2 linked regions of the Thiocystis violascens DSM 198 genome follow. The protein of the gene in region 2 interacts with the protein of the main gene of each other region in a pairwise test. Links are inferred from orthologs where the notes say so. Each region holds a gene or a part of one and is shown on either strand. Other genes may lie near its edges.

Region 1 (15,271 bases), 2.6 Mb from region 2 along the record:
ATCCTGGGCGACATTCCTTTCGTCGCCATGATGGTCCTGCTCGCCTCGCTGCTGGAGGTCTTCCTGATCATGCCGGCCCACCTACGCGCTGCCTTCGCTCATCACGCCGAGGCGACGATTCCGCGCTGGCGCCAGCGGGTGAATGCCGGCTTCGATCATTTTCGCGATGGTCTCTACCGACCGCTGGTGACCGCGGCGGTGCGCTGGCGCGGCGTCACCGTCAGCGCGGTGGCGGTGCTGATGCTGCTAGCGGTCGGGCTGCTCGCTGGCGGGCGCATCCAGTTCGTCTTCTTCCCGACCCCCGAATCGCAGATCGTCTTCGCCAATGCGACCTTCGTCGCCGGCACCCCGCGCGAGCAGAGCGCGGCCTTCCTCGGCGAAATGGAACGGGCATTGCGCGAGACTGAACAAACGCTCGGCGGCAACCTGGTCGAGGCGGCGGTCGCCCGTCTGGGCAGCACGGTCGCGGTGGAGGCCGGCGCCGGGGCCAAGGGCGATCAACTGGCCGCGATCCTGCTGCAACTCGTGCCCTCCGAGCGGCGCGAGGTCCGCAACGAGACCTTTCTCGCCGCCTGGCGCAAGGCGATCCGGATGCCGGCCGGGCTGGAAAACCTGGTCATCTCCTCGAACCGCGCCGGACCGCCGGGACGCGATCTCACGGTGCGGCTGACCGGCGACGACGCTACCCGTCTCAAGGCCGCGGCGCTGGAACTGGCGCAGAGTCTGGAGAGCGTCCCCGGCGTCTCGGACATGCTCGACGACATGCCCTTCGGACGCGAGCAGTTGATCTACCGCCTGACCCCGGCGGGACAGGCGCTCGGTCTGACCACCGAGCTGCTGGGACGGCAACTGCGCGCCGCCTTCGACGGGCATCTGGCGCAACTGGTCCAGGTCGGACAGGACGAGTTGGAGGTCCGCGTCCTGCTCCCGCGCGCCGAGCGCACCCGGCTCGACGCGCTGGAACAACTGCTGATCCGTGCCCCGGACGGCGCCTTCGTCCCGCTCGCCACGGTCGCCCGTTGGGAGTCCCGGCGTGGGTTCGAGACGCTGCGTCACGCCGGCGGACGTTTGGCAGTCGAGGTCTCGGCGGACATCAACCGCGCCCTGAGCACCCCAGATAATGTGCGCGAGGCGCTGGAGCGCGAACTGCTGCCCAAGCTCGCCGATGAATACGGGATCGAATACAGCTTCGAGGGCCGCGCCGCCGATCAGCGCGAGACCCTGGGCGACATGCGTCTCGGGCTGATGCTGGGACTGGGGCTGATCTATCTGATCCTGGCCGCGGTCTTTTCGAGCTGGGGCTGGCCGTTGGTGGTCATGACCGCGATCCCGTTGGGTCTGGTCGGGGCGATTACCGGACACTGGCTGCTCGGGCTGGATCTGACCCTGCTGTCGCTGTTCGGTCTGTTCGGGCTGTCCGGCATCGTGGTCAATAACGCCATCATCCTGGTCAGCATGTATCACGAACTGCGCGAGACCGGGATGGAGGTCGACGAGGCGCTGGTCGAGGCCGCTACCTCGCGCCTGCGGGCGATGCTGCTGACCTCGGCGACCACCGTGGTCGGTCTGGGACCGCTGATCTTCGAGACCAGTCTACAGGCGCAATTTTTGATTCCGATGGCGGTCTCGCTCGCCTTTGGCGTCAGCTTTTCCACCATCCTGGTGCTGATCTTTACGCCGGCCCTGCTGTCATTGCACGAGAGCCTGCATCGGCGGATGGGGCGGTTGTGGGACTGGATGCTCGATCGGCCCGCGGCGGCAGCGCTTCCCGCGCGGAGCGAAGCGCGCTCCGAGGCGCCAGCACCGGGCTCCTGACCGATCTGGCCTTGCGTTGGCGCGGGCGCGGGGTGGCGGCATGAGCCTGGAAGCGCATGGGCTGCGACTGATCACGCATCAGCCCGAGATCGTCGCTGGACTCCTCGAGCAGCATGCCGAGCGCCAGCTGATCGAATTTTTCCAGGCCAGCGAATATGCGACTAACGAGAAAAGAGCGCTTCACCGTCAACCCGAAGCGATGGCTTCCGCCATCCAGTCTTCCAGTTGCCTGATCGGCATGGGCCGGGCGAACAAATACCCCTGAGCCTCCTGACAGCCCATCGTCAGCAGGCAACGGCGCTGCGCCTCGGTTTCCACCCCTTCGGCGATCATGATGAGGTTGCACTGATGCCCCAGGGCGACAATGAGCTGCGCGATACCGCTCTCGGGATTCGATGGCTCCAGTTCGTGCACAAAGGCGCGGTCGATCTTCAGGCGGTCGACCTTAAGCTGCCTGAGCACGCTCAACGAAGAATAGCCGGTGCCAAAATCGTCGATGGCGATCGCGACGCCAAGACGCCGAATCTCGGCCAATTTGGCGGTGATCGCGTCGATTTGCTCCATGGCGATCGACTCGGTCAATTCCAGCTCGACCTGCGCGGCGGCAACCTGGCAGTCGGCGAGCACGCGCTCCAGCATGGGGACAAAGCCCGGTTCGCGAAACTGCGCGTGCGAGACATTGATCGCCATCCGAAATCCCGCATGTCCCAGTTCGGTCAGGCGGCGAAGCTGCTGACAGGCGGTCCGGAGCACCCATTCGCCGAGCGGCACGATCAGGCCTGACTGTTCGGCGAGCGGGATGAATTGGTCCGGGGGAATCCACTGTCCCTCGTCGGTTTCCCAGCGCAGCAGCGCCTCGGCGCCGACCGGCCTGCCGCTGGCCAGATCGATCTGGGGCTGGAAAGCGAGCGAGAGCCGCTCGGCGGAGAAGGCGGCGCGCAAGTCGGTCAGCATCCGCATCCGCTCGCGCGCTGCGTGGCCGAGGGCATCCGAAAAATAGCTCGCCTTGCCGCGACCGAACCGCTTGCCCTGCTTGAGCGCGATGCTGGCGTCCTTGAGCAGTTCACCGCCCCGAGCCGGGTTTCCGTTCAACCGGATCAGGCTGCTGGTGGCCGAAATGCGGATCGTCTCGCCTTGCACCGTCAGGGGGCCGGCAAACACCTGCTGAAGACGGTCCGGATTGAGATCGTCCCGCGGTCCGAGCAGACCAAAGGCATCGCCGGCGACCCGGGCCAGAATGACGCGCGGTCCAAAGGTTTGCCCCAGCCGGTCGGCCACCGCCTGGAGCACCAGATCGCCAAAACGATGGTCGAGCGCGAGGGCGATCTCGGCGAAATCGTCGAGATCCAGCAGCGCCAGCGTCATGTCCGGATCGGTGCACTTTTCCTCAAGGAGTTGAATGAACCGGTTGCGGTTGGGCAGACGCAATAATTGGTCGTGATAGGCGAGATCGAAAAGCTGGCTGTGCAGCAGAACGTTCTCGAAGCCGACCGAGACGTTGGCGCAGAACACTTCTAGCAGATGGCGATCCATCGGGCAGGGTTCGCGCGCAATCTTGAGATAGGCCGCCATGTCCCGCGTCTCGCTGACATTGAAATACAGACAAATGCCGTGCGTGAAAAGGTGCCGCTTTTCCAACAGGCACTGTTGCAGGGCGTCGCGGACCGGCGCTTCGGGCAATCCCCGCAGGGGACGATGGATCGTCTCCCGATAACGCCCGGCGGCAGCGATGACCAGCGGCTCCCCCCCGTCGGTGAGCGCACCGGCGGACGAGGCGCAGATCAGACCCTCCGGGGCGATATTGAGCAGGGCGCAGACTTGAGTGACCACCCCTTCGGCAAACTGTTGAAGGGCGCGAAGACGGTTCAGGCCGGTGCTGGCCGCGACGATGAGTTCCAGACCGCGCCGGCTCAGCTCGATCTGGCGGATCTGCCAATAGGAGCGGATCGCCACGGTCAGGCTAGTAAAGAGGCGGACCCGCGTCAGCTCGGATTTGGTGCGGTAATCGTTGATGTCATAGGCGCGAATGGTCTCGATCTCCGGCGCATAACCGGGTTGTCCCGTGCGCAGGATGATGCGGACGGACTGGTTGTGGAGTTCGTCGCGAATCCGCCGGACGAGTTGCAGTCCGGCGTCCTCGGACTCCATGACCACGTCCAGCAGAATGACCGCCAGCGCCTGGTCGCGCGCGAGGATGGCGTAGGCTTCCCGCGCGGAGTAGGCATGGAGAAAGGCCAGCGGACGGCCCTCGATCGTCAGGTCGCGCAAGGTCAGCAGGGTCGCCTCATGGACATCGGCCTCGTCGTCGACGATCAGGATGCGCCAGGGCTCGACCGATGCGGCAGGTGCCCGGTCCGAAGGGTCATCGATGAACTGGACGATATCGTCGTCATCCAGGGAAGGAACATCGCTCATGCGCTTATCCTATGCGACGGATCGTGAAAGGCCGGTCCGGTCGCGCGGCGGGGTTCGCGCCCCGCTCCGCTCGCGGTGGCAGCTCCCACCATAGCGAGTGGCGCGATCGAGGGCAATTCGATGTCGAACGCGGTGCCCTGGCCAGGGACGCTCTGGACCGTGATCGTGCCGCCGAGCAGCCCCGTCACCAGATTGTAGACGATATGCAGTCCCAGTCCGCTGCCGCCCTGACCCAGCCGGGTGGTGAAAAAGGGATCGAAAATCCGGCCCAGATTGGCCGGGTCGATCCCGCAGCCGTCGTCGCTGATCCGGATGCCGACGTGACCGGGAGCGGCAGGGCGGCTTTCGATACGAATCTGGCCCGCCGCGCGTCCCTCGAAGGCATGCAGCAGCGCGTTCTGGATCAGATTCATCAGAACCTGGCCAAGCGGCCCGGGGAAGCTGTCCAGCCACAGATCCGGCGCGACGCTCACGTCCAGGGTTGCGGGCGAATGCCGCAGGCGCGGATGAAGGGTGAGGGCGATCTCCCGCGTCACCTCCTCCAACGCGAAGTTGCGACGCTGATAACTTGCCTGGTCGACGGCCACCTGCTTGAAACTGCCGATCAGCTCCGCCGCGCGTTGAAGACTGCGCAGCAGAATCTCGCTGTTGTCGCGCACGGCGTCGACAAAGCGTTGCAGGGCGGCACGGCTCAGCCCCGCCGCCATCTGCTCCCTAAAGTTGAACTCCTGGTCGGCCAGGGTGCTGGCCAGCATGACGGCGTTGCCGATCGGCGTATTCAATTCATGCGCAATGCCGGCCACCAGATCGCCCAGCGCCGCCAGCTTTTCCGACTGTACCAGATCGGTCTGCGCGCGTTCCAGTTGCGCCAGGGTCTCGCGTAGATCGTGCGTGCGTTCGGCCACGCGCTGTTCCAGTCCGTAATTCTGCGTGGCGATGTGCGCACGCGCCAGCCCGAGTTCCCGGTTGAGCTTCGCCAGCCGCCGATTCCAGACCAGTACCGCCCACAGCATGGCCCCGGCAATGCCGACGACCCCGGCGACGATTTTCCACATCAGGACATAATCGAACACCTTCTCGTAGTGGGTCGAGAGCCAGCGATTGACGATTTCCTGACGCTGCTCTTGGGGGAAGGCATTGATCGCGGACTGAAAAATCTCCTGTAGTAACGGCTCGTCGCCGCGGGTGGCGATGGACAGATTCCAGGAGAGATTCTGACTATCCTCCAGTTGTCCGGCGATTTTCATGTCGAAGAGCGCCTGAGTCTGAATGCGATAGGCAATCGTCGGCAGCGCGTCGATAAATCCGAACACCCTGCCCTCCTGAACCTGCCTGAATCCGTCCTCGGTATTGGCGACTTCCCGCAGACGGATACCGGGATAGCGCGCCTGTAAGGCGTCGATCAGGGCATAGCCCCGGACGATGCCGAAGGTTTCGCCCAGGACGGACTCGAAATCGTTGATGAACACCTGCTGGGTCTGGGTCGCGATCACGGAGCGGAACGAGAGATAGGGCGTCGTAAAGTCCAGGAAGGTTTGACGTGAGGGTGTCGAGATCGCCCCGGACAAGAGATCGCAGCGTCGCTCCTTGGCATAGGCGAGGGATTCCTCCCAGTTCGCGGTTGGCGTCAGCACGATGTTCGTTTCAAGCATCTCGGCGAGACGGGCGAACACATCGGCGATGATGCCTTCGTGGACGCCATCCTCGGTGATGCGTTCCGCAGGCATCCAGGCGGGATCGACGCACATTCTGAGCGAACCCTTGCGACGGAGATAGTCGCGCTGCTCGGGGGAAAGAGTGAGGCGGGCCGCCTGGCCGCCCGTCTCGCCAAACCACTTGTCCTGCAAGATCCGCAGTTCGCCCGGCGGCAGCGACGCCAGCGCCTTGTCGATGATCGTCTGAAACGTCGGCCAGTCCTTGCGGGTCGCGATATGGAGCGCGGCGTACTCCTCGCCCCTGTCTTCCCGGTTCCACACCCCCTGAACTTTCAGGTTGACGTAGCCCGAGCGGGCAATGTGATAGTTCAGGACGTTGGCAAAGTCAGTGGTAAAGTCGGCCCGCCCCTGGTTCACCGCATCGATCGCCTCCCCGATGTTGTCCGTCTCGATGATCCTGAATTTGTCGCCGAAGCGTCGTTTCAGCAGTTCGGTCTGCTCCCATCCTTTGGGAGAGGCCGCCACGGAACCGAACAGATCGGCAATGGAATGGACCGCCGGGCGATCCTTGCGGGTCAGAAACTGATTGGCGACCTGGATGATCGGCGGCGAGAAACTCCCACAGTCCAGCACCTCTCGTGGCTTATCGGAGGGATGCAGCAGGTCGATCCTGCGGGCACAAAACCAATCGACCAGTTCGTCCCAGTTCGCGCCCTGCACGAACTCGAGGGTCACGCCGATCCGCGCCGCCAGCAGGTTCATCAGGTCGACCGAATAGCCCCGCGGCATTCCGTTCTCGAAAAAATCGTAGGGCGGCCAGTCGAGTTGATTGCTGACACGCACCACCGGATGGGCCTGGAGAAAGGCGCGCTCGGCCTCGGTCAGCGCGAGCGTCGCGGCGGATTTGGCGTCGCCATCGGTTCCCGTGGGCTCGAAGATCATGCCCTCCAGCCGGTCGAGAGAGGTGGCTTCTCCCGCCTGGACCATGGTTTCCCCGATCCGCCGCAGTTTGTTCGGATCGATGCTGCCCACCGGATAGACCTTCGGCAGCATGACTCTGGCGGTTTCCCGCGCCTCGAATTCCAGCGCGGCGCGGGTTTTCCCTCGCGAGTCATATTGACGCAAAATGAGATCGATGATGTCCTCGGGATGCGCCAGGGCATAGACCCAGCCACGGTCGCTGGCCTGCCTGAAGGCCCGGACAATCTCGGGGTTGGCGCTGGCATAGGACTCGCTCGTCAAGAGATTGATGTCATCGGCCTCGCCACCGTAATGGCTCGGATCGATGATGTTGTAGGGCACCCCCGCCTGCTGAAGCTCAAAGAGATCGTTGGTCAGGAAAACCGACATCGCATCGACCTTGCCGGCAATGAAATCCTGCGTATCAAAGCTGTGCGGGACGATCTTCAGGTCCGTCCCGGTCAGTCCGAATTGTCGAAACATGGTCGAAAAACTAACGCTATCGAGCTCCCTGGTCTCGACCATGAAACCTTTACCCTTCAAATCGCTCGGGATCCGAATCTCGGGTTTGGCGACGATGGCCAGCGGCGAACGCTTGAAATAGTTGGATAGCAGCAGCACCGGGGCGCCCTGTAACCGGCGGCTGACAAGGTCGGATCCAGTGACCCCAAAGGTTTTTTTGCCGTCGATCACCTCCTGCGTCGGATCAATGCCCGCCTCGTACTCGAAAAATTCGACATCCAGTCCGGCCTCTGCGTAGTAACCCTGCTCCTTCGCTGCGTAAAAACCGGCAAACTCGAATTGATGCATCCATGAAAGTTGCAGGGAGACCTTCCGAAGAGGCGCGTTAACCGCTCCCGCCGCGGACACGGCAAGCAGAAGCGAGAACAGCAGAAACGACTGGATGCGAATCACGCGGGGGGCTCTGATCGGTTCGCCGTTCGAGGAGCCCGCGTCAGGGCTCGACGGTTGACCGTTAAAGACGGCTGACCGTTAAAAAAGAAACGTTCGACCGACGGTGAACAAGAGCACGGTATCGCCAGCCGCGTCGCTCAACGTCGTGCCGCTCACGCCAAGCGCGACATCGAAACCGGCGTAGGTGGTTCGATTCATGACCTGCCAGTGAAGATAGTGATCCCGATCCCCATCCCAGGCGAAGCGATCGGCATCGAGACTGGTCGACCGGTCAAGCTGTGTCGCAATGGTCCAGCGGTCGTTGATTGTGAAATCCTTTTGCAGCATGACCACGACGTGCCCGACATCCAGACCGGAATAATCGTGGCTATACCAGGTATTCAGGTTGAAACCGGCGATGCCCAGTTTGAGATAGACCTCGGAATAATTGGTCTCCGAGCTGTCGCTGCCGCCATGATAGGTATAGAGGGCAACACCAGTATCGATCGAATAGCCGGGGCGATATTCGACGGTATACCCGAGGTAGACGTCCACTTCCGCAGTGGTGTCATCGCCAAAATCGACATTCGAGGCCCAGGTGCCCGCGTAGATTCCCGCTGCTCCGGACCAGTCCAAACTCGCCTGCGCCGCCGGTTGATGATCGGTTTGCGTCACGCCATTGAAAAGATAATCGCTCGCGCCGGTGAAGGTCGCGGACCAGTCCGCCTGAGCCGTATTCGTCAAGCCGGCGACGGCCAACGCGAGCAGGGTTTTCGTCTTCATGCATTCATGCCTTGAGCAGATTGAGCTGATCGTCGAGCGTCTGGATGGCGCCATGAGTTGCCTGGGCCGCCGCCTCGGAAACCTGCGCCAGATGCGCCAAATCCCGAGCGGCATCGCCGATGGCGGTGATGCTGCGATTGATATGCTCGCTGACCTGACTCTGTTCCTCGGCGGCGGTGGCCACCTGCAGGGCATGGCTGTCAATCCGCTTGACATCCAGGACGGCGCGATCAAGCAGTTCCGCGCTACGATGCGTGAAAGTCAGGGTCTGCTCCATCTCGCCACGGCTGCTGTCGAGCAGTTGCTCCGCCTGTTTCACGTCGCCCTGAAGTCCCTTGATCAGTTCGTCCACATCCTTGGTCGAGTCCTGGGTGCGTGTGGCCAGGTGACGGACTTCCTCGGCGACCACGGCGAAACCCCGCCCCTGTTCGCCCGCCCGCGCGGCCTCGATCGCCGCGTTGAGCGCCAGCAGATTGGTGCGTCCGGCGATTTCGCGGATCGTCTCCAGTATCCCATCGATCGCCCGGCTGCGCTCGGCGACCTGACGCATCTGGCTGGACGCTTCATCGACCGAGCGCGAGAGCAGTCCCACCTTGTCCTTGGTGCCGTTGAGCGCCTGCTGGGTCTGGTCGATGTGCTCCGCCGCCTCGCGCGACGCCTCCGCCGTCTGGTGGGCGAGATTCGCCACTTCATTGGCAGTGCTCGACATCTGGGTCATGGCGGTCGCGACGCTATCGATCTGCGTATTCTGGGTCGCGGTGGCCTGCCCGACTTGGCAGGCATAGTCGCCTAAGTCGGCAGAATGCCCGGACAGGGTCCGACTTTGCTCCTTCATGACCAAGATCATCTGGCGCAGTTTGTCGACGAAGCGATTGATGCTCTTGCTCAGATCGATCAGTTCGACGTGATGATGCACCATGACCTTGGCGGTCAGATCGCCTTCCGACGAGGCCAAGGTTCGCATACCTTGGGCAAGCTGCCCCAGCGGTTGCGTGATGGTCCGCATCAGGATCACCATGACTAAGAGCCCAAGCACGGTCATGACCGCGGCCCCCGCCGCCAGCTTGGCGGTCGCCGCGCGGGCATCGGCCTGCAGTTCGTTCTCCAGGGCATTGGCGGCGGCGAGAACCTCCGCTTGCGGAACCGCGATCGAGAGGGTCCAGGTCGCGTTTGCAATCGCAATCGGTAGGCTATGCAGCCAGCGGTCGCCGCTGGTGCTGTAGCCGGTTGTCGCACTGGCGGTCGCTAGGTCCGGAGCGACATCCTTCAGGCGCTTACCGATCTGATCGGGAAAATGCGACGAGGCGGCAATCAGCCCCCCGTGACTAACCAGGGTCAGATCGCCCTTGCCGTGAAACAGCCGTTGGGAAATGGTCTTGGTGGCGGACTGGAGGGCCGAAAGGTTGATGTCCATGCCGACGACGCCGATGAATTGCCCCGCGACGACGAGCGGCAGGGTTAGGCTCGTCATCAACTCCTCGTATCCTTCTCTGATTTCGTAGAGGTAGGGATCCGTGATACAGATCTGTTGACGTTCCTTCGGGCAGAGATACCACTCGGCCTCGCGCTGGCCGTAGTCGTTGAGCGTTTCCTTATACTTCTCGCTCGGATCCAGGGTCTCATGAAAGACGAGCGCGTCGCCTTCGCGCACGAAATAGATCTCGATGGTGCCGGTCGGGGAGCTATGGGACAGATTGCCGGCATGCTCGCTGTCCCTGCCGTCATACCCATTCGGTTCGAATTGCGCGTAGACGGAACTAATGAACGGGTTGCTTTGTAACGTATTGAGGACCAGCCGTTTGAGCTGTTCCCGCTCGTAGGGCGGCGTCTCGCTGCTCGCGGTGACGGCCGAACTCGTGATCTGCCGTTGCAGGACCGAGGCGCTCGCCAGAGTCACGGCCAGCAGCCGGCGGATTTCCTGGCTGGTGCCAAGCGCCGTCTCGCTCATGATCTCGGCGGCCTGTTGCGAGAGGTTGGCGGTCATGGAAGCGCTGGCAGTCTGGATCGAGTCGCGGAAGATCAGGGTGGCCGCCGCGATGATCATGCCCGCCGTGAGCACCAGGATGGTCCCGGTGACCAGCAGCAGTTTCAGACGCAGACTGAGGGTTCGCATGTCGGAGTAATCTCGTGGAGGAAGCTCCAGCACGGAACGTCAGCGTGCTGGAGGATCGGTCGCTTGTGTCCGATCAAGCGGCCTTGCCTAAACGGGATTCCGTGAGCATATCAGCGGATGATGAAGGAGACGTTAATGCGCGGTACCGCAGAGCGATGTCCCCGTAGACGTCAGAATCATGCTCCATGCGGCATCTTAATTTGCCTGCGTAACCAATTTCTGAGCGGTAAACAACATGATGAAACCACAACCAAGAACCGACCTCGTCACCGGTCAACTCGGGCTTGGGCAAGGCGACGGCGCCCGTGCTAGCCAGCGCGGGATGGCGCGTCGGACTGGTCGCGCGCGACCGCGCGTGCGGGGAGTCGGCGCTCGCCGAGATCCAGTTTGCGGGAGATCGGCGAGACGCTGACTTTTCAATTCGATGGAGACGATTATCCTCTTGCGTCAGGGCTATGCGGAAACGGACATCTGGCTCGTCTGATTGGTCTGATCCGTCGATCCATAGCTCTGCATCAACTGCATGATCGTCCGCATCACGGCGGTGCTGTTTGTTGCGCCGTCATCGGTAGCCTCCGAGGAGGATGCCTGCGACTGGCTGTAGGCGAGGAACTCCTCCATGCTGACCGTTCCATCCTCGTCGGTATCGGCCGCGGCGATGATCTGGCTCGCATCGGATTCGCTCTCCTCCGAGGGCGGCGGCCCACCCATGCCTCCCGGACCGCCTGGCCCACCCGGACCTCCCGGCCCAGCCGGTCCCCCCGTCATACCTTGGGCGTTTGCCGTGGCCGCGTCCTCGCTGGATTGTTCCAGCGTCATCGCTTCCTGAAACGTCACGCGCCCATCGTCATCGGCGTCCGCCGTCTCGAACTGGCTCAGAACATTGGTCAAGAGTTCGGCGCGCGCCGTCTCCTCATCAGTCAATGAATCCGCTTCATTGAGTGTGGCCAGTTGGCTCGTCAACTCTTCCTCGGTGAACCCGATATCGTTTTCACTGCCACCCGGTCCACCGCCCATGCCTTGAGCGAAACCGATGCTGTCGGCGAGTGTCTGGAGGGTATTTGTTAGCTCGGACTCCGTGACCTCGCCATCCTCGTCCGCATCGATTGCCGAGAAGACCTCGTCGGTGCTTGCAACCGAGGAATCCCCATTCGCCGAAGACATCTTCTCGATGGCCGCCTGAAGCTCCGACGCGGCGAGCGTCCCATTGCCGTCGGAATCCAGGTCGGAAAGCAGGTTTTTCGCCATGGTGGCGGGATCGGGTGGCCGCACGTTGCTCCTGGCCCCTGCCCCGTATGTCATCGACGAAAGACTACCGATCCCGCTGATCGCGCTCATGTCACACTCCTCATGGATGAAACGACCACAACCGCCCGTCTTCCGGGCGGTCTGCTGCTGAGTCAAAGTATCGGCTTTTCTCGGACAAGATGGGCACTCGCCAAGGTAAAAGTGGGTAAAGATTCAAGTGCGTCGATGCCATCGGCGGACAGTTCACGTCAATCGAGCAGATCGCATGAATCTATCCGAGGATCTCCGGCTGCGGTTGCAGCGGCAGGCGGATCTCGACACGGAGTCCGCCATCCTCGGGCAGCGAGGCCAGGATCGTCCCCTGATGGGATTGAATGGCGCGACGCGCGATGGCCAATCCCAGACCGAAACCCTCCGTGGCCGCATTCCGATGTCCCCGGTGAAAGGGTTGGAAGATCGTTTCCAGTTCGCGCGGCAAGACCCCAGGTCCATGATCGCGGACGCTGACGCAGACGTGACCGGAGTCCGCGCCATCCAGCGCGACCTCCACCGTCGAACCCGGACAGGTATATTTCACGGCGTTGCGCAGAACATTCTCGAAAGCGCGATGCAATGGCTCCGCCCGCCCCAGGACAAACCGCTCGCCACTGCCTGAAAAATGCAGATCCCGTCCATTGGAACGCGCCTCGAAGCGGGCGTCCTCGGCGATGTCCGCGAGCAGTTCGACCAGATCGAGCGACCTCGCGGGCGTCTCGTCACGCCCGGACTCCAGTCGCGCAAGGGTCAGGAGTTCGCCGACTAGGGTCGCCAGCCGCGTGGACTCGCATTCGATGCGGTCGAACGTCATCTCGATCTGACGGGGATCCTGACGGGCCAGTCCGATCGCGGCCTGGAGACGGGCCAGCGGCGAACGTAACTCATGCGAGACATCGTGAAGGAGTTGGCGCTGCGACTCCACAAGGCGTTGCAATTCCAGCGCCATACGGTCGAAGTCGCGGCCCAGGTCGGCGATTTCGTCGCGGCGGCGACCCATCCGCGACTGGATTCGCGTCTCCAGTCGACCCTCGGCCACCGCACCCAGCGCCCAACGCAGATTGCGAACCGGCTTGGCGAAATACCAGGCCAGCAGGGCGCTGGCCGCCAGACAACCGAGCAGGATGGCGAGCATCGGCAGATAGGGCGGCGGTGGTGGCGGTCCTGGGGGCGACGGAGGTGCAAAACCTGGAGCCCAGGGCGGCGAGCCGGGAGAATCTGCTCCCCATGGAAAATCCATCGCGTCATTGTCCGCTTGCCAGACATGCGACATGGCGTGTGGCGGCGGTGGACGCGGTTCCCAGGAATCCTCGAATACGCCAATGGTCAGAAACAGCGCCAGCGCGGCAAGTCCCTGAGCCAGAAGGAAGGCGAGAAAGAATTTCCAGAACAGACGGCCCACGCCGGATTATTCCCTGACCAACTGATAGCCCATGCCGCGAACGCTCTGAATCCAGGAGCGACCGCTCGGCAGGGCGCCGAGCTTCTGGCGAATACTGCTCAGATGAACGTCGATGCTGCGGTCATAACGCGCCAGGGGGCGACCCAGCCCCTGTTCCGACAGGATCTCCTTGCCGACGATGTGGCCGGCATGACGCGCCAGTACTTCCAGCAGATTGAATTCGGTGCTGGTGAGTTCAAGCGGCTGTCCCTGCCATTCGGCGCGACGACGTTCCGGCCACAGGGTCAGAGGACCGGCGCTCAGGGTCGCGCGCACCGTATCGACCTGGCCAGCCGTGGAAACACGTCGCAGGATGGATCGCAACCGAGCCACCAGCTCACGGGGCGTACAGGGCTTTGGAACATAGTCGTCAGCCCCCAGCTCCAGTCCCACGACGCGATCCAGATCATCGCCACGACCGGTCAGCATCAGCACCGGGATCTGACTCGTTTGACGGATTCGGCGCAACGCCTCAAGCCCGTCGAGCAGGGGCAACATGACATCCAGGACGACGATGGCATAGTCGCCATCCAGCGCCCGCGACACGCCGGCCTCGCCATCCTGGACGGCATCGACCTGAAACCCCTCCCCTTCGAGGTATTTCTTCAGCAGCGCGCTCAGACCCAGATCGTCGTCGACCAGCAGAACCTTGTGCATCGAACTCAATCCGTCGGACGACGCAAGGCGTCCAGACGCTCGCGGATCGGATCGATGACGGGGGCGAGCTTGCGGCGCATGAGACTGCCCAGCGTGGTGGAGTCGGACAGAATGGGCCGGATCAGGCCATAGCCCACGCCGGAGAGAAACCGCATGGCCGCGATCTCGGGGGCCAGGGCCGGTATCCGCCGCAGAATCCCGGCGACCCGTGCGTCCGGGGCGTCCGCATCGACGAATTGTCCGGCGTCCGCGAGCAGGGCGTCGAGCGCGAGATCGGGATCGCCCCCCGGGCGCAACGGGGCGAAATACGCGCGCAGACAGGCGAAGGCGGCGAGCACGATCTCCTGACTGGGCGGCTTGGCGAGCACGTCCCCGACTGTCTTGAGAAACGCCTGACCCTGCCCCGAACACGCGCGCTGGAGCAAAGCCGCGACGGTATCGTGTTGCTCCACCAAGTCACGGACAGTCTCCGCCAACGCGCGCGCGGGCGGCGGTTCCGGGAGATCGTCCGGCAATGCCTGGAGAAACCCGACCAGATAGGCATGCTTGCGAGCGGACTTGCGCCAGAGATCGCCCCGCCGTTCCGCGTCGAGCAGACCCGGCTGCAGCATCAGCCGAACCGATTCGACGATCGCCTCGCTTTCGGTCTCGAACGGCAGGTATTCCATCAGATAATCGGCAAGCACCCGACCCATGGCGCTGCGGACGATGGCTGGATTGGCGAGCATGCGGCGGGCATTGCCGGCGTCCTCCATCGCCCACCAGGCGCGTCGCGCCAATTCCTCGCTGAGTCCAGGCGCGCAGACGGCGGCGACCACCGCCTCGGGCTCGCCGAGCAGCAGCAGTTGCGCGAGGCTGTCGTCACGCATCTGGCCCATTCGGGTCCAGCGTCGCAGATAAATGGGATAGCCGCCGGGCGAGCCCAGGACATGCCCGGAAAGCAACTCCCGCACCCGGCGCAGATACGGCTCCGGGCGGGTATTGGGATTGAGCCGAATGGTCGCTTCGCCCTGGGGACCAAGCCCCTGGACAAGCATCCGGCACTCGTCGATGCGGATCGCCTGGGGTTGGTTGGCGAGCAGGACGTTGAGCCGGAGGCGATCCTCGGGAGTGAGATCCATCGGATCAGGACGCCCGGGCGAACCGCCTGGCGGTGGTTGAAGAACGCATCGCTAGTCCTCGATCGGCGGCTTGAAGTTCGGGTCTTTCGGATTGAGAAAGATGAAATGAAACTGGCCCGGTTCGATCTCGACATAA
Region 2 (15,485 bases):
GAGGGCCGCTATCTGCTGCGCGGTCTGTGCGCCGAGCAGGATGCCTTTCTGGATTGGGGGAGTTGTCAGTGGCGTTTCAGGTTGCCGACGTGAACGAAACAGTGCATCGGGGACGCATCGGTCCCAACGCCATCATTCGCATTGCCGAGTCATTGGAAGCCTCTCAGGGTCGGCAGGCCGTGACGGATCTCTTTCATCTGGCCGGACTCGACCGCTATCTTCAGGCCATGCCGACCGAGATGGTCGACGAACAGGAAGTGGTCGCCCTGCAGGGCGCGCTGCGCGTCCAACTTGGGATTCCCGCCGCGCGTTCGGTCTCCCGGGATGCCGGGCTGCGTACCGGCGATTATCTGCTGGCCAACCGCATTCCCCGGCCCGCCCAGCGGCTGCTCTCCATCCTGCCGCCCAGCCTGGCCTGCCGAACCCTCATCAAGGCGATTCGCGGTAATTCCTGGACCTTTGTCGGAACCGGTGTCTTCGATGCCGACCCGTCCTATCCGCCCAAGCTCCTGATCGCCAATTCGCCGATGTGCCGTGGCGCCACGGCCGCCGAGCCACTCTGCGACTTTTATGCCGGAACCTTCGAGCGGCTGTTTCGCCGTTTAGTCCAGCGCGAATCCGTCGTCACTGAAATCGCCTGTGAAGCCAATGGCGCGCCGCGTTGCGTCTTCGAGGTCCGCTGGTAGCCGAGTGTCCTCGGACTGGCTGGGCTGGTGGCGGGCAATCCAAACCGTGTCCACCTTCATCTGAATATCAGCACGGATTGTCGCCTCGCATGATCGCCGTTCCTGACTTCACGGATGCGCCCTGGCGTTCCAGGCCTGGGATCGCGTTCCTCCGGGGTGCCGACGTCTGGGACAATCACGAACGCTCCCTGCGTCTGGCGCGTCGCGTCGACACGCTGCGGGCCCAAGGCTTGGGCGCGAATCAAGCGGTGCTGGCGCCCGACTCGCCGGGTCTGGATCTGCTCCTGATGCAACTCGCGCTTGCCCGCATCGGGGCCGCGCTCTTTCCCTATCGGACCGGAACCGCCGAGACCGAATGGCGGACACTCGCCGGCATGACTGGGGCCGAGTGGCGCTGGCATCCGGACTCGGAGCGACTGTTTCCGACCGGTTGCGGCACGGCTAGAACGGGCGATGCGGCTGATGCCATCGCGCTCCTGATCAAGACTAGCGGGAGCAGCGGATCGCCCAAGGTCGCGATGCTGACCGCCGACAATCTTCTCGCCTCGGCGCTGGCGGTCAACGCGCGACTGGGTCTGGCGCCGGGCGATCTCTGGCTGACCTGTTTGCGCCTGAGTCATGTCGGCGGCATCTCCATCGGCTATCGCTGCGCGCTGGCTGGCGCGACCCTGTTGCTGCATGAGGGATTCGCGGCACCAGCGGTGATGGCCGATCTACGCGCGCGCCCCGTCACCCATCTCTCGCTGGTCCCGCCGATGCTGGCGCGTCTGCTGGATCTCGACCCGACCCCGCCGCCCCATCTGCGCGTACTTCTGGTGGGAGGCCAGGCGACCAGTCGTTCCCTGGTCCAGCGCGCGCTGGACGCGGGCTGGCCGATCCATCTCACCTATGGCATGACCGAGACCGCGACCCAGATCGCCACGACCGAGCGTTTGACCGGTACGGCGCCGGAGTCCGGGCTGGTGGGCAGGTTGCTGCCTGGGATTCAGGTCGCGGCGCCCGGTTGCGCGTCGCGACCCGCGCGTCTACGGATTTACGGGGCCATGGTGATGGCCGGCTATGCGAACCCGAGCCGCGATCCGGGGCAGGGTCTGGAGGATGGGTGGTTCGAGACCGCCGATCTCGCCTGCCTGGCCGACGATGGTCAATTGAAGGTGCTGGGCCGCGCGGACGATCTTCGGGTGATCGGCGGCAACAATGTCTCGCTGGCCCGCGTCGAAGCGGTGCTGCACGAGGCGGCGGGGATCAGGGAAGTCGTCGTCGTGGGTCTGGATGACGATATCTGGGGGCATCGGTTGGTCGCGCTCTATCGCGGCGAGATCGACGAATCCAGTCTTGAAAACTGGTGCGTTCGACGGTTATCCGGTCCCGAACGCCCTCGGGAGTTTCGTCGGCTGGCGCGGCTGCCGCTGCTTCCCTCGGGCAAATACGATCGGCTGCAACTTGAATCTATCGCGTGCCAGGGACTTATCTAACAAAGAGCTGTCAGCTTCCAGCCTCCAGCGGTCAGCTTTTTTGAGTCAGACATTTGGCCATCGCGCCTCGCTTGTCAGGTCTCACCCATCAGGGGAAGGCATCTATCAGCGAAAACTTCGATAAAACAACGGCTGGCGGCTGGCGGCTGGCGGCTGGCGGCTAACTGCTTTTTCAGGATTAAGGATGCGCGGCGGGTCCGGGCATTGCCGCGCCCATTCCCTTGCCCATCTCCCGCTCGGTATAGCCTTCGGGAATGTCGAACAGAGAGGCCGGCATGGCCTCCTTGCGGATGACCTTGACCTCACTTTCGGATTCCATCGACGAACCCATCATCTGCATCTTGGTCTTGGTCAGGATGGGATAGCCCTTGATCTTCGCCATCTCGGCCTGTTGGGCGGCGCCCTCGGGCGAGTTCGCCAGCAGTCCGTCCGGGCCCGACAGGCTCATCATCTCGGTGAAACGGTTCACGTCGAAATCGACCTCCTCGGTCGCCCAGACCTCTTGCTCGATTCCCATCATGCCGGTCTTGGAAACCAGATATTTCCGACAGTTCCAATCGCCAATTTTCTGGCTTTCTCCGGTGTCCTGAACCGTGATTTTGGTTTCCGCGACCATGGCGCGCATCTGCTCCATGCCCGGCTGGGACATGCCTTCCTTCACGCTGGCGATATTGATTGTGTAATACTGCTTGGCGGCATGATTGATGAAGGTCATGGTGCCGGTCGCCGGATCCAGAATCATGTCGGTCCCTTCGGCCTCTGAACTGGCCACTTTCATCTTGTCGTGGGCCAGGTAGGTCTTGCTTAATTCCTCCTGGGGCGCCTCGCCCATCAGTCCGGTGCTGCGATTGAGCGTCTCAAGATAGATACCCTCGTCGCTGGCAAGGACAGCGGACAGGTTCAGGAGTGAGGCGAGCAGGACCGCTAGGGTCAACCGCATGCCTCGAATGAGCGAATGCGCGTTCGCAGCGCCAGAAAAGCGGGTGGTCATGGTGATTCCTCGTGAGTGTGGTGAAGAGTGACGAGTCAGGATTCCCGCTCGTTCAGGCCGCGCGTATCGAGAACCCGCCGGGCCTTGCCGACGAAGCGTTCGATACTGCGCGGTTCGACCAGATCGACATGGGCGCGGATGCCGGCGACGGTTTGAATCTCGCGGCTGATGCGCTCGCACACGGCTTGCATGCGATCCATGCGGTCGGAGAAGATTTCCGGATGGATTTCGACCTTGACGCGAACCTCGTCCAGCGTACCCGGACGGCTGACCTCGATCAAATAATGGGGCGTCGTTCCCTCCACCCGCAGTAGGGCTTCCTCGATCTGCGATGGGAAAACGTTGACGCCGCGGATGATCAGCATGTCGTCGGTGCGTCCGGCGACCCGGCTCATGCGGGTGGTGGTGCGTCCACAGGGACAGGGTTCGCGGTACAGTCGTGCGATGTCGCGCGTTCGGTAGCGGATCATCGGCATTGCCTCGCGGGTCAGGGTGGTGATGACCAACTCGCCGGGTTCGCCCTCGGGGACCGGTTCCAGGGTCTCCGGATCCAGGCATTCGACGAGAAAGTGATCTTCCTGGAGATGCATCCCGGTGCGCGCCACGCATTCGCCGCTCACCCCAGGCCCGATGACCTCCGACAGTCCGTAATTGTTGAAGGCGGCGATGTCGAGCTGATCCTCGATCTCGCGACGCATGTCCTCGGTCCAGGGCTCGCCGCCGAAGTGTCCGAAACGGATCGGCAGGGCGCGCGGGTCCATGCCGAGTTCGCGCGCCGCGTCGGCGATGGTCAGGGCGTAACTCGGGGTGCAGATCAGCACCTCCGGGTCCAGGTCGCGCATGATCTCGATTTGACGCCGGGTGTTGCCGGCCGCCGCCGGGATCACGGTCGCGCCGACCCGTTCGATCCCATAGTGCAACCCGAAGCCGCCGGTGAAGAGCCCGTAGCCGAAGGCGACCTGAGTCGTGTGTTCGGGCCGCAGTCCGCCGGCCACCAGAAACCGCGCGCACAGTTCGGACCAGATGCGCAGATCCCCGGCGGTGTAGGCGACGAAGGTCGGCTTGCCGGTGGTGCCGGACGAACCGTGAATACGCGCCAGATCCCGACGCGGCACGGCGAGAAAGCCGAGCGGATGCTGACGGCGCATGTCGTCCTTGGTCGTGAAGGGCAACCGCCGAAGGTCGGCCAGCGAACGGATGCTGTGCGGTCCGATCTCGCGGTGGGCGAACAGATCGCGGTAGAAGGGCACGCGGGCGACCCGACCCACCAACGCGCGCAGGCGTTCGAGTTGCAGCGCCTCGCGTTCGGCGCGCGGCAGGGTTTCCGCCGTCGGGTTCCAGATGGGGTATTCGTTCGACCAGTCGGGGCTAGGGTTGGGTACGGGCATGATCCAGGGTCGTGATTCGTGTTTCATGGAAACCGCGTCCGCTCCGACGGCGGCAGACAGCCGCCCGTCGGGCGCTTGCAATGACGCGCTTCATTCGGTGCGCGGTTTAGGCGGCGGCGAAGCTCATCAACTCATCGCCATCGACGACATGCAGCCCCTGGTCGAGCAGCACCTGAATGGCCCGGTCCGGATCCTCGAAACGGAAGATGAGGATGGCCTTATCGCCACGTCGCAGCGAGTAGGCGTACATATACTCGATATTGAGTCCAGCCCCATCGAGGATTTTGAGCACCGCCGCCAGTCCGCCGGGCCGGTCCAGGACATCGACCGCTACCACCTCGGTCAGATTCACCACCCAGCCCGCCTGTTCCAGAACGCGCTTGGCCTTATCCCATTCGCGCACGATCAGACGCAGGATGCCGAACTGCGCGGTATCGGCCAGCGAGAGCGTCAGGATGTTGATTCCCTCGGCGGCGATGGCCTCCAGCGGTGCATCGAGCCGACCGGGACGATTTTCGAGGAAGAGCGAGAGTTGCTGGAGTTTCATGGTCTTGAGTTCCCGTTAAAGCACGTTGATCGCCGATTCGGCGAGGACGACAAGATGGTCTCGCTCGACTTTGCTTGGATTCATGACGCCCCGCGATCAGACGGTATCGTTCCGCCGATCGATCACCCGCTTCGCCTTCCCCTCGCTGCGGGCGATACTGCGCGGCTCCACCAATCGCAATTCGACGCGGATGCCAAGGATATGCTCAATGGCCTGGGCCAGACGGGTGCGCACGTTTTCCAGCGCGCCGATCCGGTCGCTGAAGACCTCGGGCGTGACCTCGACCTCGACCGCCATGCGGTCTAGCCCCTGATCGCGGGTGAGGATGATCTGATAGTGCGGCAGCGTCCCCTCGACCGCGAGCAGGGCCGCTTCCACCTGCGACGGAAAGACGTTGACCCCGCGGATGATGAACATATCGTCCGAACGCCGACCGATGCGGCGCATGCGTCTCAGCGTGCGTCCGCAAGTACAAGGCTCAGTGATCAGCGAGGTGATGTCGCGGGTGCGATAGCGGATCATCGGCATTGCCTTCTTGCTCAGGGTGGTGAGCACCAGCTCGCCTTCCTGGCCGTCGGGCAGCGCCTCGCCGGTTTCGGGATCGATGATCTCGGGATAAAAATGATCCTCGAAGACATGCAGCCCCTCCTGCGCTGAACACTCGCTGGCGACGCCGGGACCGATGATCTCGGAGAGACCATAGATGTCATACGCCTTGATCCCGGCCTCGGTCTCGATGTGCCGGCGCATGCCGTCGGTCCAAGGCTCGGCGCCGAAGATGCCGACCCGCAGCGGCAGGTCATGCAGATCGACGCCCAGTTCGCGAGCGCGCTCGATCATGTGGGTGAAATAGCTTGGCGTGCAGCAGAGCGCCGAGACGCCAAAGTCGCGAATCAGCATGATCTGACGGTCGGTGTTGCCCCCGGAGATCGGGATCACGGTCGCGCCCAGCGCCTCGCCGCCATAGTGCGCGCCGAGTCCGCCGGTGAAGAGTCCGTAGCCGAAGGCGTTCTGCAGGATGTCCCCGCGATGCAGCCCGCAGGCGGCGAAGGTGCGCGCCATGACTTCGGCCCAGACGTCGATATCCTCACGCGTGTAGGCGACCACGATCGGTTTGCCGGTGGTGCCGGAGGAGGCATGCAGGCGGACCACGTCGCTCATGGGGCTGGCGAACAGCCCGAAAGGATAGGTGTCACGCAGATCGGTCTTGATCGTGAAGGGTAAATGTTGGATGTCCGCGAGGCTGTGAATCGCGTCCGGCGTCAGGCTGCGTTCCTCCATGCGCGTGCGGAACAGCGCGACATTCTTGTAGGCACGCGCCACGACCGCGCGCAGCCGGCGCAGTTGGACCTGTTTAAGCGCCGTCGCGGGCAGGAAATCCGGGGCGCTGGCGGGGTGGAAACCGCCTTCGGCGTCGTTCCAAAGCTCAGTCAGCATGCTGTCCTCATGATCGAGTTGTCAGTTTTCAGGCCGCCGATGGGCAGGGCGCTTGTGAATCATGGCCCAGTGTTGCGCTCAATGCAGGACGTCTTCCAGGGTGCGGGCGGTCAAAACCCGATCCGACCATTGCAGCAGCGTGTCGGGATCGGCAACCTCAATCGCCCTGAGGGTTTCTTCCGGGAGTTTCCCAAAGCGGCTGGCTAATAACCTGCGCAACAGGCGCGCTTCTCCTTGTTGGACGCCTTGTTGGATACCCTGTTGAACGCCCTGTTGAACGCCCTGTTGAACGCCTTGCTGGATGAATCTCTCCGCGAATCCGCTCATGGTGTCGGCCTCGTGCGCGTAGCGTTGTTGATAAATGACCTGTTCATTTTCATCGAGATGCGCATAGATGTCGATGAAATCGAGATATTTGATCTGACGCTCCAGGTCGGGTTCAAGCGTCAGCAGACCGCGCACGGCATGGGCGTAGACGTCAACCTTGTCGGCTGGCGCATAGGCCATATTCGGTAGATTCAACCGCGCGACCAGATTCGGACTCTCGTAATACTCGGACGCCGGAGTCTGGAACAGCGGGCAAGCCAGATACTGAAAGTTCAGATAGGTCTGGGCTTCGCCACCGAGCCGTAACTCCGTCGCGAAGGTGCCCGCATGCAGGAAAATGACGACCGGAACGATGCGGTCGGTGTTCAAGAGTTCGGCTAGATCCAGACAATAATGCGCCAGTCGGTGGATGGAGAAACGGCGCGGTTCAGTCTCTTCCTCCAGCACGAACAGGAGCGCCGCGCGCCGCCCGTCCGGCCACTCCGCCAGCAGGGGCACGTCAAGTTCGCGAAACCGCTCGCCGAGTCGTTCCTTCAACTGTTCCTGACGGATGGGCAGGATGCGCACCGATTGATCCAACACGGCGGCTTCGCTGGCGGCAAAGAAGGCGATCGCCTCGCGCGGGTAGTCGAGGATCAGATTCTTGAAGTTCTGATCGTGGCTCATGCGGCCTGGGTCACTGTGCCGATGTCCGCGCCAGCGCCGCCGCGCGTCCGTGCGCGAATGACTGCTCGTTGAGCGTATGGAGCTTTTCGGCCAGATTGGCGTGCATGGCGGCCAGCCAGTGCTCTTGCGGAATCTCCAGCACCGTCGAGGCCGCGCCGAGCAGCGCGACATTGAGACTTTTCTTGTTCTTGAGCGCGGCGGGATCGAGCAGATCCGGACCGATCAGGACGCCGCCTGTGCGTAGCGTCGGGCGGTTGATCTCGATCTGCGTCTCTTCCAGCACGACCAGCACATCGGCCTCGCCCGGCGGCACCATGGGGCTGAGGACGGCATCGCCGTAGCGTACGTCGCTGCTCACCGACCCACCGCGCTGGCTCATGCCGTGCAGCTCGCTTTTCTTGACATCGAACCCGGCGCGAAAGGCCGCGTCGGCGAGGATATCCGACGCCTTGAGCACGCCCTGACCGCCGAGTCCGGCGATGACGATATTCTTCACGTTCATTGATCCACCACATCGGCCGGACAGGACGAGGCCGCCAACCGCTCGGTCGCGGCCTTCTCGTAGAAACGAATCTTGGGCGCGGCCAGCACGCAGGGCTGACGGGCGACGACCAGCGAGGTTTCGGATTTGGCCAACAGGTTGACGACCAGATCCCGCAGCGACGACTCCTTGTCCTGCGAATTGACGACATGGACATTCTGGACGCCCATCGCCTGGGCCAGTGCCTCGAAGCTGATCTTGCCGGTCGGCGAATGATCGAGCAGACGCCCGGTGCCCGGATGTTCCTGCTGGCCGGTCATGGCGGTGGTGCCATTGTCCAGGATCAACACCACGTGACCGGTGGCGGGCGGGTTATAGACCATCTCGGCGATGCCGGTGATGCCGGAATGGACAAAGGTCGAATCGCCGATCACGCTGACCACGCGCCGTGCCTGGGCCTCCGGCAGCACATGCCGCAACCCGAGCCCGACCCCGATGCTCGCGCCCATGCAGACACAGGTATCCATGGCCGAGAAGGGCGGTAGCACGCCCAGCGTATAGCAGCCGATGTCGCCGGCGACGATGCAGTCGAGATCCCGCAGCACCTGGAAGACGTCGCGATGCGCGCAGCCCTGACAGAGTTCCGGCGGCTTGCCCTTGGGCGGAACCGGCTCGGGGCTGGTATCGCCGGCCAGAATGCGGCGCACCCGCGCCACATTGAGTTCGCCGAAGCGGTACATCTCCGGCTTGCACTCGACCGGGATACCGGCCGCCCGCAGCGAGTCGGCCAGGATCGGATCGCCTTCCTCGATCGCCACCAAACGCTCCACGCCCATGGCGAAGGTACGGATGCGTCCGAGCGGGAGCGGGTAGGTCAGTCCAATGGTCAGTTGACTCGCCTTGGGCGCGGCCTCGCGCGCATGCACCGCCGCGATGCCGGTGGCGACGATACCGAGGTCGGCACGCCCCGTGTCGAGCCGGATCGGCCCCTCTGCGTCGTTCCAGGCGGCGATCTCGGCCAGCTTCTGGCGCAACCGCTGGTGCGCGGGCTTGGCATAGGCCGGGATCATGACCCGCGCCGGGATGTTGCGCACGAAGCTCGGTTCGGGGGTGTCGGATACGGCCGCGCGCGGATGCACCACGGTCTTGGCGTGACAGACGCGCGTGGTCAGGCGCAGGATCACCGGGATCTTCCAGCGTTCAGAGATGTCGAACGCCAGCCACGTGAAATCATAGGCTTGCTGCGAATCGACGGGTTCGAGCATGGGCAGCGCGGCGGCGCGCGCATAATGGCGGTTGTCCTGCTCGTTCTGGCTGGAGGCCAGGCCCGGATCGTCGGCGGAGATCACGATCAGACCGCCCTCGATATCCGTGTAGGCGGCGGTGAACAAGGGGTCGGCGGCCACGTTTAGCCCGACATGCTTCATGGTAACCAGGGTCCGCGCCCCGCCGAAGGCCGCGCCAAGCCCGACCTCCAGGGCGACCTTCTCGTTGGGCGACCATTGCGCGTGGCCGCCCAACAGATCGAAGGTTTCGAGAATCTCGGTGGACGGGGTGCCGGGATACCCCGTCCCCAATCGCACCCCCGCGTGCAGTGCCGCCAGCGCGACCGCCTCGTCGCCGCTCAATAATTGCCGTTCGCCAGTCATCGTCTTGGATTGCTCTCGCTTTCAGGATTTCGCGGGGCATTATCCGCCTCAGCGCTTCCTGGCGGCAACCGAAGTCGTTGCAACCGCGGCGGCGGCAATGCAAACCGCTTCTAAGGTTTTTTCTTCGCCCGCGGATGCGCCTGATCGTACACCTGGGCCAGATGCTGGAAGTCCAGATGCGTGTAGATCTGGGTGGTGCCGATATCGGCATGCCCGAGCAGTTCCTGCACGGCGCGCAGGTCGCCGGAGGATTCGAGCAGATGGGTGGCGAAGCTGTGGCGCAGCAAGTGTGGATGCAGACCGCGGTTGGCACCCTGCGTTTGTGCCCATTGGGCGAGACGAACCTGTACGGTGCGCGGATGGATGCGGGTACCGCGGCTACTGACGAAGAGTGCGGACTCGTCGGCGTTGGCGAGATTGGCGCGCACCCGCAGCCAGGATTGCACGGCTTCGCGCGCCTTGGCGCCGACCGGAACGCGGCGCGTCCTGGCGCCCTTGCCGAGGACCGAGAGTTCGCTCTCGCTCATATCGATGTCGCCCAGATTCACCCCGACCAGCTCCGCCAGACGCAGGCCCGAGGAATAGAAAAGCTCGATCATCGCGGTGTCGCGGATCGTCAATACATCGTCGTCGGCATGATCCAGGAGGCTGCACAACTGGTCCGCGTCGAGCGTGACCGGCAGCTTGCGCGGAGTTTTGGGTGCGCGCACGCCGACGGCGGGGTTGGCGTCCGCGCGGCCCTCGCGCAGCAGCCAGCGGTAGAGACTGCGCAAGCTGGAAAGTTCGCGCTGCAGGGTCTTGCCGGAGGCGCCGTTGCGGTGGCGCCAGGCAATGTATTGACGCACCCTCTGTGCGTCGAGCCGGTCGATCGCTCCGGTCTCGGTGTCGGTCAGCCAGGCGGCGAGACGTTCCAGGTCGTGGCGATAATTGGTCAGGGTATGGTCGGCCAAGCGACGCTCATGGGCGAGATGGGCGATAAAAGGTCCGATCGGATCTGGAGATGTCTCGGCGTTCATCGATGGCGATTCGTACGTCAATGGACTCGATACGAACGGACGTTAAAAATGGCTGCACGGCGCGAGCGGAACCGCTTTCAGCTTATGGCTGACGATTTCGCCAAGCTGGTCGAGCAGGTCGGTGCCCATCTCGGGGCGAAAGCGTTCCGGATCCGCGCTGCCGATGGCGAGGACACCGGATTGGCCATCGGCGAGGATCGGTATCAGGGCCGCGGTCCGCATGGCGACGCCCATTTCGCCGAACAGGATGACGCCTTTCTCTTCGTTCAAGGGGCCGCAGAGTGCGTGTTCGCGCTCCACGAAATCACGGAAAGCCGCGGTCAGCGGATCCAGTTGGTCGTTTTCCGCCGGCGCTAGAGGGAAGAGCTTGAGGCTGACCGCCTCGGCGTGGAACTCCCGGCGCAGACCGTCCTTGAGGAGGTGACACAGGTGCTCTGGATCGTTGACCGACAGCAGTTGCAGCACCAGACCATGCAGACGGGCGGACAGCGTTTCATATTCCCGCGCGCGGGAGATTAGGTGGCTGAGACGGTTGCGCTCGGTCTCAAGCTGTTTGCGCAGGATCCGCACCTGCTGCTCGATCAACGAGATGGTGCCGCCGGTGTGGTGCGGAACCCGCAGGGCAAGCAGTAAATCCGGGTTGTGCTCGAAGAAGGTTGGATGATTGAGCAGATAGTTCGTCACTCGCGTGTTGAGTTCGGGATCCTCGGGTGTGGCCGGTTCGGCTTGCTGACTGTTCACGACTGTGCCCTCATGGATCGATTTCCCCCTGGAACACGGTTTCGGCCGGACCCGTCATCCAGACCGTCTGGGATAAACCGCGCCACTCTATCATAAGATCCCCGCCCGGCAGACTGACCCGCGCGCGGGTGTCGAGCAGGCCGCGCAAGCGTCCGCTGACGACCGCCGCGCAGGCCCCGGTGCCGCAGGCGAGGGTCTCGCCGGCGCCGCGTTCATGGACGCGCAGGCGGATGTGCGCCGGGGTCAGGATCTGCATGAAACCGACATTGACCCGGCGGGGAAAGCGCGGGTGCGACTCGATGAGTGGACCCAGACGGGCGACCGGTGCGGTCTCGACATCCTCGACCAGCAGCACGGCATGCGGATTGCCCATGGAGGCCGCGCCGATGGTCAGCGTCTCGCCAGCGACCTCCAGGTCGTAGGTTGGGCTTGAGGTGTCGGCCTGAAAGGGGATGCGCTCGGGCGTCAATTCGGGCGGTCCCATGTCGACCCGGACCTGTCCGTCCGGTGCCAGATAGAGCCGGATCGCGCCGGCGGCGGTCCCGACCGGGATCTCGTCGCGGTCGCTCAAACCCTGATCGCGGACGAAACGCGCGAAACAGCGGGCGCCGTTGCCGCACTGTTCGACCTCGGAGCCGTCGGCGTTGAAGATGCGGTAGTGGAAGTCGGTGCCGGCCAGACGCGGCGGCTCCACCAGCAGGATCTGATCGCAGCCGATGCCGAAGCGCCGGTCGGCGAGGCGGCGAATGGTCGCGGGGTCGAGATCGACGCGTTGACGAATGGCGTCGAAGACGACGAAGTCGTTGCCGAGTCCATGCATCTTGGTGAAGCGCAAACTCATGCTTCGACTCCGCTCAGCACAGGTGCTTCGGCTCCGCTCGACGCCGGGCCGGGCAAACGTCCCGAAACGGCCAGATGGCGGTTGCTGACGACCGCAACCTCCAGCGCGGTCAGTCCGGCCTCGGCAAGCTGGGCGACGACCTCCTGGGGCTCGAAGGCGGCGAACAGCGAATTGCGGAAGTCGGTGCGCAGAATCTCCGGGGCGCCATCGGCATAGGTCGCTACCAACGCCTCGGCCCAACCGGCGGAGGCCGGGCGCATCAGGTCCATGACGAGCACCAGCGCGCCCGGCCGAGCGGCCTCCCGAATGCCGCGCCAGAGTACCTGCGGATCGTGCAGATGATGCAGCAGGCTGTTGGACAGGATCAGGTCGTAGTGGACGCTCGGAATCTGCGTGGAGGGGATGATGTCGCGGATCAACCGGCAACGCGGCGCGACGCCGGGGAGCCCGTCCAGCGCGGTTTGCGCAAGGTCGAGCATGGACTGGGCGCCGTCGAGCGCGTCGCAGGTCGCTTTCGGGTAGGCGCGCAAAAAGCGGATGCTGATGTCCGCCGGACCACAGCCGAGATCGAGCGCGCGCGCGCCATGCAGATCGCCGGGCCGCATCTGTTTCAGCAGTTCGATAAACAGCGTGTTGGATTCGGAGAAATCCGCCTCGGCATAGGCGAGCGCCTGCTCGACGCCATCCATTAACTCGGGTTCGAGACGGCGTTTCACGGCAGCACGGACTCCCCCGCGAAGAGGCTGGCGACGGTCTCGCGTTCCCGCACCAGCGTCGCCCGGTCGCCATCGACCATCACCTCGGCCACGCGCGGTCGGCTGTTGTAGTTGGAACTCATGGTGAAACCATAGGCGCCGCTGCCGCGCACGGCGAGCAGGTCGTCCTCGCGCAGGGCCAGGGTGCGTTCCTTGCCGAGAAAGTCCGCCGTCTCGCAGACCGGCCCGACCAGATCGTAACGGGCGGGGTCGGCGTCGGTCGCGCGCACGACCGGGACGATGTCCTGGTTGGCCTGATAGAGGGCGGGGCGCAGCAGGTCGTTCATGGCCGCGTCGAGAATCGCGAAATGGCGGTGCTCGCCGTGTTTGAGATATTCCACGCGGGTCAGGAGGATGCCGGCATTGCCGGCGATGGCGCGACCGGGCTCCAGGATGACCTCATAGGGGCGGCTGGCGAGCTGATAACTCAGGGCGGCGGCATAGGCTGCGGGTTCCGGCGGATGTTCCTCGCGATAGCGGATGCCCAATCCGCCGCCCAGATCCAGATGTTCGAGGATGATGCCGGACTGCGCCAGACGGTCGGCCAGGGCGATGACCCGGCCCAGCGCGTCGATGAAGGGCGCCAGATCGGTCAGTTGCGAGCCGATGTGACAGTCGATGCCAACGATCCGCAGGTTGGGCAGGGCGGCGGCGCGGAGATAGACAGCCTCGGCGGACTGGATGTCGATGCCGAATTTGTTGTCCTTGAGCCCGGTGGCGATGTAGGGATGGGTCCGGGCGTCCACGTCCGGATTGACCCGCAGCGAGACCGGTGCCTTGCAACCGAGTTCGCCCGCGAGGCGATCGAGCCGGAGCAACTCGGATTCCGATTCGACATTGAAGCAGCGGATACCGACCTCGAGCGCGCGGCGGATCTCGTCCGCGCGTTTGCCGACACCGGAGAAAATCACCTTGCCGGGATCGCCGCCCGCCGCCAGCACCCGTTCGAGTTCGCCGACCGAGACGATATCGAACCCCGAGCCCAAGCGGGCCAGGACATTGAGTACCGCCAGATTGGAATTGGCCTTGACCGCGAAGCAGATCAGATGCGGATGCTCGCGAAAGGCGCGGTCGAAGGCGCGCCAATGGCGTTCGAGCGTGGCCCGCGAATAGACGTAACAGGGCGTGCCGAAACGCTCGGCGATGGTGGTGAGCGGTATGTCCTCGGCATGAAGGACACCGTCGCGTTCGTTGAAATGATCCATTCGGAGTCGCTGCGGTTCTCGGCTAGGGCGGGTTGGGCCGGGTCGCGGATGTCGCTGTCGTCCCTTCGGCTTCGCTTCCTGTGCTGAGCGGAGCCGAAGCAGGGGCAAGCGGTGGGGCGACTGGAACGTCCGCGCCTGGGGCAGGGGTGTTGGCTGGCGTCTCCTCGGGCAGATAAAGCGGTCCTTTTTGACCGCAGGCGCCCAACATACTGAGGATCCCAAGCGCCACGACCACGACGATGAAGAGAGATCGAGCCCAGCAGTGCATGCAGCGCCTCGCGCGAAAGTGGAGTTGGCCAGGGTTGTCAAGTATACATGGCAGGGTTCAGGTTGGGCGCCTGCCCGCAAGACTCGCAGGCGCCTGACCGAATCACTCGACCGGATCGCCCGGATCGACCGGAGCGGGCGCCTGAAACCGCGCGGCGGTCTTACCGTCCGCATCGAGGAGCGTCAGTTGGCGGCCTTCGATCCGATAGCCGGCGACGGTGCCAAGCGCCCTGGCATAGGCGGCGGCCTGCGCGGCGACAGCGTCCGGACCCTGGCAGGCCATGCGGGTGGTCGCGATCGGGCCGACGGTCAGACGGTCGCCTTCGAGCCGGAAGCCGCTCATGTAGCGATTGCAGCCATCGGAGCCGCCCAACGTGCCCTGTTCGCTGAATTCAAGACTGATGTCGGCGCCGGCGAGTGACGAGACGAGCGCCTGTTTGCCGTTGTTGAACACCTCCAGTCTCCAGAGCGTGCCGACTAATGGCGCTGCCTGGATTGCCTGAAAACCGAGCAGCGTCTGGTTTGCCGCGTCGAGCAATTCGAGTCGCTCGCCGACCTGTCGATAGGCGGCGACGCGGGCGAGCGCGGCGGTGACCGCCTGTTCCTGCCGCATCAGCGGTTCGGGGCAGGCCATCATGGTGGACGCCAGATTCTGATCGATCGTCAGACCGGTTCCGTCGAGACGATAGGCGCCGGTAATCTGATTGCAGCCGGCGTTGCCCGCGATCCGTCCGGCTGTAAACCGGAAGAGCGCCGGTTTGGTCTTGGCGATCGCCCCGACGAGACCATCCGCGGACGGGTAGCTGGTTAGTTGCCAGGTTTGCCCCTCCAGCGGGTTGGAGGGTTGCGCGATGACGGATTCGGCCGCGCCGACCGGGCTGGAGAAGAGCGCGGCGATCAGGAGTGGCGCGATCAGTGGGTGACGGATTTGTTGCATGAGAAAATTCTCCGGAAGGATTGCGAGTTCAACCAGTATACCGACCGTACCTGGGGTTTCGGTTTGCCGGGTGCAT

What was found.
Region 1: the proteins of lysA (region 2) and THIVI_RS00180 interact in binary tests that used the Escherichia coli proteins (3 or more experiments, as listed by UniProt). The link is inferred for Thiocystis violascens DSM 198 from one-to-one orthologs.

The regions. Positions count from the first base shown.
Region 1 is NC_018012.1:27,783-43,053, reverse strand. What follows is about bases 12,170-14,882. They hold THIVI_RS00180 (response regulator transcription factor), read right to left. Parts: upstream 14,015-14,882; coding sequence 13,325-14,014; downstream 12,170-13,324. Other genes in these bases: THIVI_RS00175 (hypothetical protein), read right to left, coding at 14,020-14,882; THIVI_RS00185 (ATP-binding protein), read right to left, coding at 12,170-13,318. Also shown: THIVI_RS00215 (efflux RND transporter permease subunit), read left to right, coding at 1-1,815; THIVI_RS00210 (putative bifunctional diguanylate cyclase/phosphodiesterase), read right to left, coding at 2,002-4,230; THIVI_RS00205 (ABC transporter substrate-binding protein), read right to left, coding at 4,227-7,760; THIVI_RS00200 (TorF family putative porin), read right to left, coding at 7,839-8,522; THIVI_RS00195 (methyl-accepting chemotaxis protein), read right to left, coding at 8,527-10,635; THIVI_RS22385 (EF-hand domain-containing protein), read right to left, coding at 11,089-11,883; more of THIVI_RS00185, read right to left, coding at 12,155-12,169; more of THIVI_RS00175, read right to left, coding at 14,883-15,135; THIVI_RS00170 (HesB/IscA family protein), read right to left, coding at 15,187-15,271. UniProt on the Escherichia coli protein: Response regulator member of the two-component regulatory system CpxA/CpxR which responds to envelope stress response by activating expression of downstream genes including cpxP, degP, dsbA and ppiA.
Region 2 is NC_018012.1:2,606,418-2,621,902, reverse strand. Bases 12,082-15,008 are described here. They hold lysA (diaminopimelate decarboxylase), read right to left. Parts: upstream 14,206-15,008; coding sequence 12,958-14,205; downstream 12,082-12,957. Other genes in these bases: THIVI_RS11540 (META domain-containing protein), read right to left, coding at 14,576-15,008; lptM (LPS translocon maturation chaperone LptM), read right to left, coding at 14,228-14,473; THIVI_RS11550 (class I SAM-dependent methyltransferase), read right to left, coding at 12,242-12,961; dapF (diaminopimelate epimerase), read right to left, coding at 12,082-12,245. Also shown: hemN (oxygen-independent coproporphyrinogen III oxidase), read left to right, coding at 1-93; bchJ (bacteriochlorophyll 4-vinyl reductase), read left to right, coding at 90-686; THIVI_RS11605 (AMP-binding protein), read left to right, coding at 776-2,161; THIVI_RS11600 (DUF4412 domain-containing protein), read right to left, coding at 2,340-3,152; THIVI_RS11595 (phenylacetate--CoA ligase family protein), read right to left, coding at 3,188-4,540; THIVI_RS11590 (ACT domain-containing protein), read right to left, coding at 4,647-5,087; THIVI_RS11585 (phenylacetate--CoA ligase family protein), read right to left, coding at 5,184-6,524; THIVI_RS11580 (hypothetical protein), read right to left, coding at 6,603-7,517; THIVI_RS11575 (2-oxoacid:acceptor oxidoreductase family protein), read right to left, coding at 7,528-8,019; THIVI_RS11570 (thiamine pyrophosphate-dependent enzyme), read right to left, coding at 8,016-9,647; tyrosine recombinase XerC, read right to left, coding at 9,758-10,663; THIVI_RS11560 (DUF484 family protein), read right to left, coding at 10,706-11,404; more of dapF, read right to left, coding at 11,415-12,081; more of THIVI_RS11540, read right to left, coding at 15,009-15,409. UniProt on the Escherichia coli protein: Specifically catalyzes the decarboxylation of meso-diaminopimelate (meso-DAP) to L-lysine. Is not active against the DD- or LL-isomers of diaminopimelate.